Regions from separate parts of the Ruegeria sp. ABV4_181 genome, predicted to be linked through region 1. Evidence: riboswitches for the same ligand, from Rfam matches in the RefSeq annotation. Region 1 holds a riboswitch; each other region holds the start of a gene.
What was found. A riboswitch is a leader RNA that binds a small molecule or an ion and turns the genes downstream of it on or off. The one in region 1 is predicted to bind cobalamin.
Positions count from the first base shown of each region.

Region 1 (2,192 bases):
CGCGCATTTCGGAAGCTTTTCCGCCCCAAATCTGGTTCGGCGTATCAGCTGTTTTTCATTACCTCGGCCCGGCCTTCGCGGTGCTTCTGTTCCCGGCTGTCGGCGTGCTTGGCGTGGCGTGGTTTCGCATCACTTCGGCCGCGTTGATATTCGCGCCGATGACCAAGCCGTGGCGCACATTCAGGATGGCGACCAGATCACAGAGGTGTCTGCTGGTCGCGCTCGGCCTGTGTCTGGCAGTGATGAACTGTGCCTTCTACCTTGCGCTGGATCGGCTGCCGATCGCGCTGGTGGCTGCAATCGAATTTACCGGGACAGTCGGCATTGCGCTGTGGGGGCTTCGCACGGGGCGCAATGTTATCGCGTTCGGTTGCGTGGTCGCAGGGGTGGCGCTTTTGATCGACGTGCCGGCACTGTTTGCGGCGGACGGTTCCCTGCGAGACACGGACCTTGTTGGTTTGTTCTGGGCGGTTCTGAACGGCGCGCTTTTTGTTCTTTATGTCATCCTGGGGCACAGGATTTCGCAAGGTGGAGCCTCTGGCGGGGTTGAGAGCCTCGGCGCTGCGATGTCGGTTGCGTTCCTTTTTGTGTTCCCGATCGGGTTTTTGCAGGCGCTTGAAGCCTTTGGTGCACCCTTGCTTGTGCTGGCCGGGATAGGGGTCGGGTTGTGTTCCTCGGTCATTCCCTATGTCTGTGATCAGCTTGCCATGGCACGCCTGCCGCGTGCCAGCTTTGCTCTGTTGCTGGCCTTGCTGCCGGCGTCGGCAGCGATCATCGGTGTCGTTGTCCTGCGGCAAATTCCTGATCCGGCTGATGTGCTGGGGGTGGTTCTTGTGATGGCAGGCGTTGCCATTCACGCACCCGCGACGGTGACTGAACCCGCCAAACAAGGGGGCGGCGGCAAGTCGGTTCAGTCAGGTTTGCGTACGCAGCAGTCAAGCCGTGCGTCGTGCCGGGCCTGATCCGCTCAAATGGCGCCGGGCCCGCGTTCCTGCGGTTCAATTCCGTATTGACGCATTCCCGGAATTCATGCACTCAAACCCCGGATGGTTCCCGATGGTGCGCCCAAGGGATGAAAAGGGAATACGGTGCGGTTTGCCTTTCGGCGCCAATTCCGTAACTGCCCCCGCAACTGTAAGCGGTGAGCGACGCCAAACACCCACTGGCCCTCTGGGCCGGGAAGGATGGCCAAGCATCGACCCGCAAGTCAGGAGACCTGCCATCATATGTTCAACCAACCCGGGGCGGGGCGTCCTGGAAGGAGGCTTTGATGACACGTCTGTTGCGTGTTTACAGATCCGGCACCTTCTGTCCGCGCTTGCGACCAAGCGGAGCGGGCAATGCCAAAGTCTTCTGATCATGTTCTTCTGATTTGTGCGACCTGTCAGGGCACAATGACGGTCGATGCGCTGCGCGACGTCCTGTCAGCCAGACTGCCTTCGGGCTTTGCAATCCGCACCGTCGATTGCATGGCGGGCTGTGCGCAGCCAACGACCGTCGGATTTCAGGCGGTGGGCAAAGCGCAGTATCTCTTCGGTGGCATTCGGACCCTTCCCGAAGATGAGGCGTTGGCGGAGTTCGCACACCAGTACCGGAACAGCGCCGATGGGTGGACCAATGCCACCGACAGACCGCGCCCGCTGTTCACAAAAACACTTTCCCGAATACCGCGAATTGAATTGGGGGAACCTTCATGACGACCTCTGCCTTTCTTGTTGCGCGTGATCTCGAATTTTACGCGCTGAATGGTGATGTTCTGCTGCAAGGCGCGTCATTTGAACTGGACGAAGGGGCTATTCTGGCAATTGCCGGGCCGAACGGGGCAGGGAAAACCACGTTGCTGAACCTTTTGTGCGGCGCGGCGGATTTTGCACTGGGCGACGTGCTGGTCAGGGGGCGAAGCCTGAAACAGATGTCCGCCACCGAGCGCGCCCGCATGATAGCCGTCGTCAGTCAGCAGGAAATGCCGGATGGGCGGCTGTTATTGCGGGATTACGTCGCTCTGGGTCAGATTCCCATCCGCGCGGATCGCTCGGCCAAGGCGCATACTGCCGAGCTTGAACGGATTCTGCACCTGACCGGGCTGGGCAGGTTGTCCGACAAACGGATGGCGATGCTGTCAGGCGGTGAGCGACAGCGCGCGCATATCGCGCGGGCGCTGGCGCAGAACCCCTCGCTGCTGTTTCTGGACG
Region 1 is NZ_JBSWTI010000002.1:25,437-27,628, reverse strand. Features, by position in the region: gene ACXAC3_RS00140 (EamA family transporter) at 1-962, shown strand, start outside; cobalamin riboswitch at 1,031-1,238, shown strand; gene ACXAC3_RS00135 (DUF1636 family protein) at 1,341-1,697, shown strand; gene ACXAC3_RS00130 (ABC transporter ATP-binding protein) at 1,694-2,192, shown strand, end outside.

Region 2 (2,192 bases), 3.2 Mb from region 1:
CCGCCGAACACCAGACCGATTGCAAAAAGGGCAAGTGAGCGTGCCATCTTTCATTTCCTTGAAGACAAAAAGAAACACACCGGGCGGGACCCGGTGTGTTTTGATGTTCGATAATCAGGCCGTCGCTTCGACGCGCTTGCCTTCGCTCTGCCAGAAATAGCCGGCAAACGCACCGACCAGAACCCAGGCCACCAGACCGATGCCAAAGGCACGCGCCGCGAATAGGGCGCCAATCTCGGTCGGGACCGGCCCGGTGAACACATCCGGTTCGGGGGCACCGATCAGGTGCGGGGCCAGCAGCAGGGCCGCGGCGATGGCGTAGCTGATCAGGTTGCCGCCAAAGGCGATCAGCCAAAGGGCGACGAGCGCGGCTGCAACGGTTGCAAACCACCAGACCTGCCGAACATAGACGTCGGCCGCGGCTACGCCGGGCACTTCGGGGGCAAGCGTGAAACCGGGGGCAAGATGGAATGCGATGAATCCGGCCAGACCCCACAGAACGCCGGTGCGGCCATCAATCCTGTGTCCCTGACCTTCGGCCACCGACATCAGCGCGACCATCACCAGCGCATAGCCGGTATAGGTCAGCATGGTGAAGATGACGCTCAGCGCGTCACGGGTCAGTTCCGAGAACATGCCCGGCAGTTCGGGATGGGCGGAAACGGCCTCGGCCCCGAAATGCACCAGTTCACCGGACTCATAAAGCTCGGCGTGCAGCAAAACAGGTTGCACAAAGACCAACTGCAGCAAGGCGGCTATCAGCCCCGCTGCAGCACCAGCGAACAACGCGCTGGTCAGAATACGACTGAACATGGTCTCAGTGGCAGGGGAAGCCGGTCGCGTGACGCACGTCATGCGCCGCATCATGCAGCGCCGCGGCCTGAACGTGACCGGTCAGCGTGATGATACCCAGACCCAGAACCACTGCGAACATGACCGGAACGAAGCCTGTGCGCGCGGCGGATGCTGTTTTTGTTTGTGTTGCCATCATTTGTTCTCCTCTGCCGCCGCACCCGACGGCCGGTGTTTCGTTTTTCGCCTGGCAGGTCTCCTGGCTTGCGGGTCGGTGCCTCTGTTCGCCTTCCCCCTGAAATCAGGAGTGGCTGGTTGAACAGGGGCTCTCCGCTTACAGTCGCGGGGGCGGCTCTGGAATTGACTGCCGGGGCAGTCGCACCAAATTCCCTCTTAGCATCCGGATGTCTCCGGCAGGACCAGACGTTTCCATTTAGCCGTTATGGCGGCGGTGGCGCAATCGTCATTTACGACCTTTTTGGTCAGTTCCCGCGCTTTTTCAGCAAATAGATATCCATGATCCATCCGTGATCTGATCTCGCCCGCTCCCGGGTTTCCAGAATCTGCCCGGCGACATCGGCCAGAGGGCCTTGGATCAGGATTTCCTCCTGCATGCCCACATAGGCGCCCCACCAGATGTCATAATCCGCCATGTCCAGTTTCTGAAACGAGCATTCGCCATCCAGCATCACAGCCACTTTCGAGGTGCCAACCGGCCAGCCGTCGTCGCGGATGCGGCGGCCTGTCGTGACAGTATAGGGCGCGCCAAGATCGTTGATCGGAATCGCATGCGCCGCGGTCAGCGCCTGCAGGGCGGTAATGCCGGGGATCACGCGTGTTTCGGGCTGCGGCTTCAGCCGTGCCGCGATTCGAAGGGAACTGTCATACAGCGACGGGTCGCCCCAGATCAGCAGGGCGACATGACGGGCTTGCGGGTGGTCCGCGATGGCCGCCTGCCAGCGCAGGGCAATCGCATCGTGCCATTCGTCCACGCCGCGCAGATAGCCATCGTCCGAGCGGCGTTTTGGAATGTCGAAATATTCGATCCTGGGCGGCGTATCCGTTACCTCGGTAATGATCTTTTCCCGCAGCCCGGCCAGATCGGCTTTGTTCTCGCCCTTGCGCGGGATCAGGATCAGATCCGCGGACCGGATGGCATTCGCGCCCTGAAAGGTCACGTGGTCGGGATTGCCGGTGCCAATGCCGATCAGGGTCAGGTCAAACATCGTCGAACTCTGCCAGCGGACCGTAGAGGATCAGGGCCGGGGCCGTACCGACTTCGGCGCTCAGCTTTTCCGACAGCGCGCCAACGGTCGCGCGATGCAGCGTCTGATCGGGGGTCGAGACGGATTCGGCCATCAGCGCGGGCGTCTCCAGCGGCAGGCCATGGGCGTGCAGGG
Region 2 is NZ_JBSWTI010000002.1:3,183,517-3,185,708, reverse strand. Features, by position in the region: gene ACXAC3_RS15835 (hypothetical protein) at 1-47, opposite strand, end outside; gene ACXAC3_RS15830 (CbtA family protein) at 115-813, opposite strand; gene ACXAC3_RS15825 (CbtB domain-containing protein) at 818-988, opposite strand; cobalamin riboswitch at 1,025-1,231, opposite strand; gene cobF (precorrin-6A synthase (deacetylating)) at 1,275-2,018, opposite strand; gene cobA (uroporphyrinogen-III C-methyltransferase) at 2,011-2,192, opposite strand, start outside.
Region 2: linked by a shared signal. The riboswitch ahead of ACXAC3_RS15825 (CbtB domain-containing protein) and the one ahead of ACXAC3_RS00135 (DUF1636 family protein) in region 1 are both predicted to bind cobalamin.

Region 3 (2,192 bases), 1.0 Mb from region 1:
GTGATCCGAAACCGTCACCGCACCGGAACAGACGCAGATCATGCGGTCGATCTGGTCAATATCCGGCTGAACCGGCCCCAGCATCCCGCCAACGGAATGACCAATGCTCCATTGCGGCGCACCCGGGAACCTGCGCCGCATCTCGGCCCGGGCGGCAGGCATGTCGGTCAAAGCCCAGTCCGCCATCGTTGCCTGCGCCTTGTTCAATGGTCCGCGCAGCGAATGGCCAAAATCGCGGTAATCGTAGGTCAGGCAGGCCATGCCCTGTTCGGCCGCCAGCCAATGAGCAAAATGCTTGTAATAGTCCCGCGGCACGCCCGTCGCGCCATGGATGACAACCGCCACACTGGGTTCGGCCACGGGAAGGTATAACCGCGCCGACAGCATGGCCGGGCCGGCGGGAAACTGAAAATCCTCAGTCAACACAGCCTGCGAGTTGTCTAGCATGGTGCCCTCATCCACGATCTGAACCGTTCAGTTCAGCGAATTCAGTCGGCATCTTTTCCCCCGGCGAGTCAAGACCGATCAAGGATGACCCTGCGTCCGCCTGATCCCTGACACAGCCCGCTTGACTCGACCCGCCGGCACCCGCTAGCGATGACGTGATGGTTCTCGTCCCCGGTCACGGGGCGGGATGAAAAGGGAACACGGTGCGGTTCTGCCCGGACAACCGGAACGGACCAAGGCCGCGACTGCCCCCGCAACTGTAAGCGGCGAGCAATGCCGGAACACCACTGGCCGAAAGGCTGGGAAGGTCGGCAAAGCGATGACCCGCAAGTCAGGAGACCTGCCATCGAACCGAAACCGAAACTCGGGCGGGGTGTCCGGGACAGGCCGTCAGCACGCTGTCATACCTGACCCACGCCCCCCGTCCCACGCGCGGAGGGCGCAACATGATGTGGAAGACAAAAACGCACGAATACACCGCAACCGTGTGTCAGCGAACCGGCCAGACCTGCCCGGCGCTGGCCCGCATGGCCCGGGCCATTGCGCAAGCGATGGAAAGTGCCGCACCAGCGACGACGCCGGATTTTGAGATCGAAGGCAGCAGCGAACTGACCCACTGCGCGCAGGGCTGCAACGCCCGGTTCCGGGCGCGGGCAAAACAGATCAGGGTGTTCTGCGACACAGATGCCGAAACCCCGATCGAAACGTTGGATGACTACGCCGAGATGATGTTCGGCACCGCGATCCCGGCGCTTCCTGCGGCACTTATGGCCAACCCGCCCTGCGCCATGCTCGAAGTGTCGGCACTGGCGCCGCAACCGGTCGCTCAAACCGCCGGGCAGATCGCGCTCTGAGGCCGGGCCGGAATCAAGGCAGGGCTGCCTGCGCGGCCCAGTCCAACTGGCCATCCGTTTCGACGGCACAAGGCCGCACGGCGCGCAGGCGTTTCAATGCCGTTTCGGTGGGTTCGCCCATTTCGACCATGATGCGCAAAGCAATCATGCCGGACCGGCCGCATCCGCCGCGGCAATGCGCCAGAACCCTGCCGCCGCGGGACAGAATCTGTTTGACGGACGCGCCGACCTCTTCCCACAACATCTAGGTTCGCAATGGCGGCGCACCGAAATCTTCAACCGGCAAATGCACCCATCTTATCGCGTGGTCCCGCAGATCCCGGCCAAATCCGCCGGCTCCGCCCTGCGCCATTTCGCGTTCGGTTGTCATGGAGATCACCAGATCGGGCCGCCATTCGCGGATCACCTCACGATCACGCGCATAGGTTCCGTCGCGCCCCGGCATCTGCGTCAGCGCAACCAATCCGTTTCCCACCGGCAAGGCATGGATTGCGAACCGAGGCATAAGACGCGTCCTTTCCGGAAAACCGGTCTTTCAACAACTTCCGCACTTCTATGACGCGCAAGCCGCATTGCAAACCGAATTTCGCAAGCGCGCTGTGGACGCGGGCGGCGGGGGTCACTACGCTGCATCCCTGAACCGAATCCGACAGAGCAGACATGACCGACACGCCCAGCCCCGCCTATCAGGTTCTCGCCCGCAAGTACCGCCCCGAAACCTTTGCCGATCTGGTGGGACAGGACGCAATGGTGCGCACGCTGAAAAACGCGTTCGAAGCGGACCGGATCGCGCAGGCCTTCATCATGACCGGCATTCGCGGCACCGGTAAGACCACCACCGCGCGGATCATCGCCAAAGGCATGAACTGCATCGGCCCCGATGGCGAAGGC
Region 3 is NZ_JBSWTI010000002.1:1,065,314-1,067,505, reverse strand. Features, by position in the region: gene ACXAC3_RS05355 (alpha/beta hydrolase family protein) at 1-447, opposite strand, end outside; cobalamin riboswitch at 590-809, shown strand; gene ACXAC3_RS05350 (hypothetical protein) at 894-1,301, shown strand; gene ACXAC3_RS05345 (protein-tyrosine phosphatase family protein) at 1,315-1,545, opposite strand; gene ACXAC3_RS05340 (hypothetical protein) at 1,546-1,806, opposite strand; gene ACXAC3_RS05335 (DNA polymerase III subunit gamma/tau) at 1,962-2,192, shown strand, end outside.
Region 3: linked by a shared signal. The riboswitch ahead of ACXAC3_RS05350 (hypothetical protein) and the one ahead of ACXAC3_RS00135 (DUF1636 family protein) in region 1 are both predicted to bind cobalamin.

Region 4 (2,192 bases), 3.1 Mb from region 1:
GGCAAGTATCCATGTTGCCTTTCTGAAAGGAAAACGAATAATAATGCAGGTAATGGTCAGATTTTTTTGGTGATAAATGGACCGCCTGCCAAACCCCGCCTGGCTGCGCAGTTTTGAATCTGCCGCGCGGCATCTGAATTTTACAACCGCGGCGCATGAGCTTGGATTGACCCAGACGGCGGTGTCTCTGCATATCCGGTCTCTGGAAGCGGAACTGGGGCAAAAACTGTTCACCAGAAACGCGCGGCGGCTGGAGCTGACCGAACTGGGGCAGTCCTATTCCATGACGGTGCGGCGCGCGCTTGGCGACATCGTCCTGTCGACGAACAGCCTGTTCGGCCCGGCCTCCCGTCAGACGCTGACGGTAAGAGCGGCGATTTCGACTGCGACCTACTGGGTTGCGGCGGAACTGCCGGACTTCACCACCCGGCACCCGGGCATTCCGGTTCGGCTGGTGTCGCATATCTGGAACGACAGTATCGCGCCCAATGATGTGGACGTCGAAATTCGCCTCGGCTACGGCGACTGGCCGGGCGTAAAATCCGAGAAGCTGACGGCGGAAAGACTGGTGCCGGTGTGCCGGGCCGATGCCGGGGCTCCCGCCCTCGGCACGATTGGCGACGGCCCGTTGATTCACATCCTGGGATATGAGGACAACTGGGCGCGTTATTTCCAGGCCAATGGCATTTCCCCTTCGGACCGGTCACCCCGGCATTCGGTGGATACAACGGTGGCGGCGCTGCAACTTGTCATGGCGGGCGCGGGCTACGCCACAATTCTTGAACGGTTTGCCCGAAATGCAATCCGGCAAGGTGCGCCGATCGCGATTGCTGGTCCGGCGATTCCCTTTGCCCAGTCACATTACCTGATCACCGCACAGGGGGCTGCGCATCAGACAGCGGCGGCCGGATTGTTTTGCGCCTGGTTGCGGGATCGGCTGGGTACGGATGCCGCTGACTGACATTGGCAGGTCGCTTTTCCGACCTTGAGCATTTCGACACCTTGCTGATGCTTGACAACCCCCCTGCCCGTGCCGCATGTCCCTTGCGTTGGTGTCCTCGTAAGAGGATGAAAAGGGAATGCGTCAGCGGTACTCCGTCAAACGCAGCCGCCCCCGCGACCGTGACCGGAGAGGGTGCCCAATGCCACTGGCCCGCAAGGCCGGGAAGGCGGGACATCTGCCAGAGCGAAGCCTCTGACATCCGCAAGCCGGGAGACCTGCCAGCACCCGAAGATGTAACCGGACGGGGTGTTCCGGTGTCGGGTCCATGTGCAGACGCGTGGCCCGCATGAAACCCCGTCCCCCGCGAAGAGGATTTGGGGGGATGAGAGACATGACCGAGACCGCACCTGTCGAGTTGCTGGTCTGCACCACTTGCCGTCGTGGGCTGCCCATCGAAGATGACGCGCAGCGACCCGGCACCCTGCTGCACAAGGCACTTGAACAGGCTGATCTGCCCGAAGGCGTAGACCTGAAACCGGTCGAATGCCTGTCGAACTGCGATCAGGGCTGTTCCGTCGTGTTGCGCGGTGGCCCCGCACGCTGGACCTTTGTCTATGAGAACCTGAACGAAACCGACCACGTCGAAACCATCGTTGAGGGCGTCACCAAGTACCTCGCGACCCAGGATGGTCTGGTCAAATGGCGCGAGCGCCCCGAACATTTCCGCAAAAACTGTGCGGCCCGCATTCCCCCGATTGGAGCCCTGAAATGAGCACTCTTGAGAAACTTCCCGTCACTGTGATCACCGGCTTTCTGGGCTCGGGCAAGACCACGCTGGTCAGGCACCTGATGCAGAACCCGCAGGGCAAGCGTCTGGCCGTCGTGGTCAACGAATTTGGCGATGTGGGTGTCGATGGCGACATCCTCAAGTCCTGCGCCATTCCCGACTGCCCGGCGGAAAACATCATGGAGCTGGCCAATGGCTGTATCTGCTGCACCGTGGCCGACGACTTCATCCCGACCATTGAGGCGCTGATGGCGCTGGAGCCACGGCCCGATCACATCCTGATCGAAACCTCGGGCCTCGCCCTGCCCAAGCCGCTGCTGAAGGCGTTCGACTGGCCCGATATCCGTTCGAAAATCACTGTGGACGGCGTGATCGCGCTGGCCGATGCCGAAGCCGTGGCCGCCGGTCGGTTTGCGCCGGATGTCGAGGCGGTGGACGCCCAGCGTCTGGCCGACGACTCGA
Region 4 is NZ_JBSWTI010000002.1:3,169,295-3,171,486, forward strand. Features, by position in the region: gene ACXAC3_RS15750 (LysR substrate-binding domain-containing protein) at 77-961, shown strand; cobalamin riboswitch at 1,034-1,240, shown strand; gene ACXAC3_RS15755 (DUF1636 family protein) at 1,335-1,715, shown strand; gene cobW (cobalamin biosynthesis protein CobW) at 1,712-2,192, shown strand, end outside.
Region 4: linked by a shared signal. The riboswitch ahead of ACXAC3_RS15755 (DUF1636 family protein) and the one ahead of ACXAC3_RS00135 (DUF1636 family protein) in region 1 are both predicted to bind cobalamin.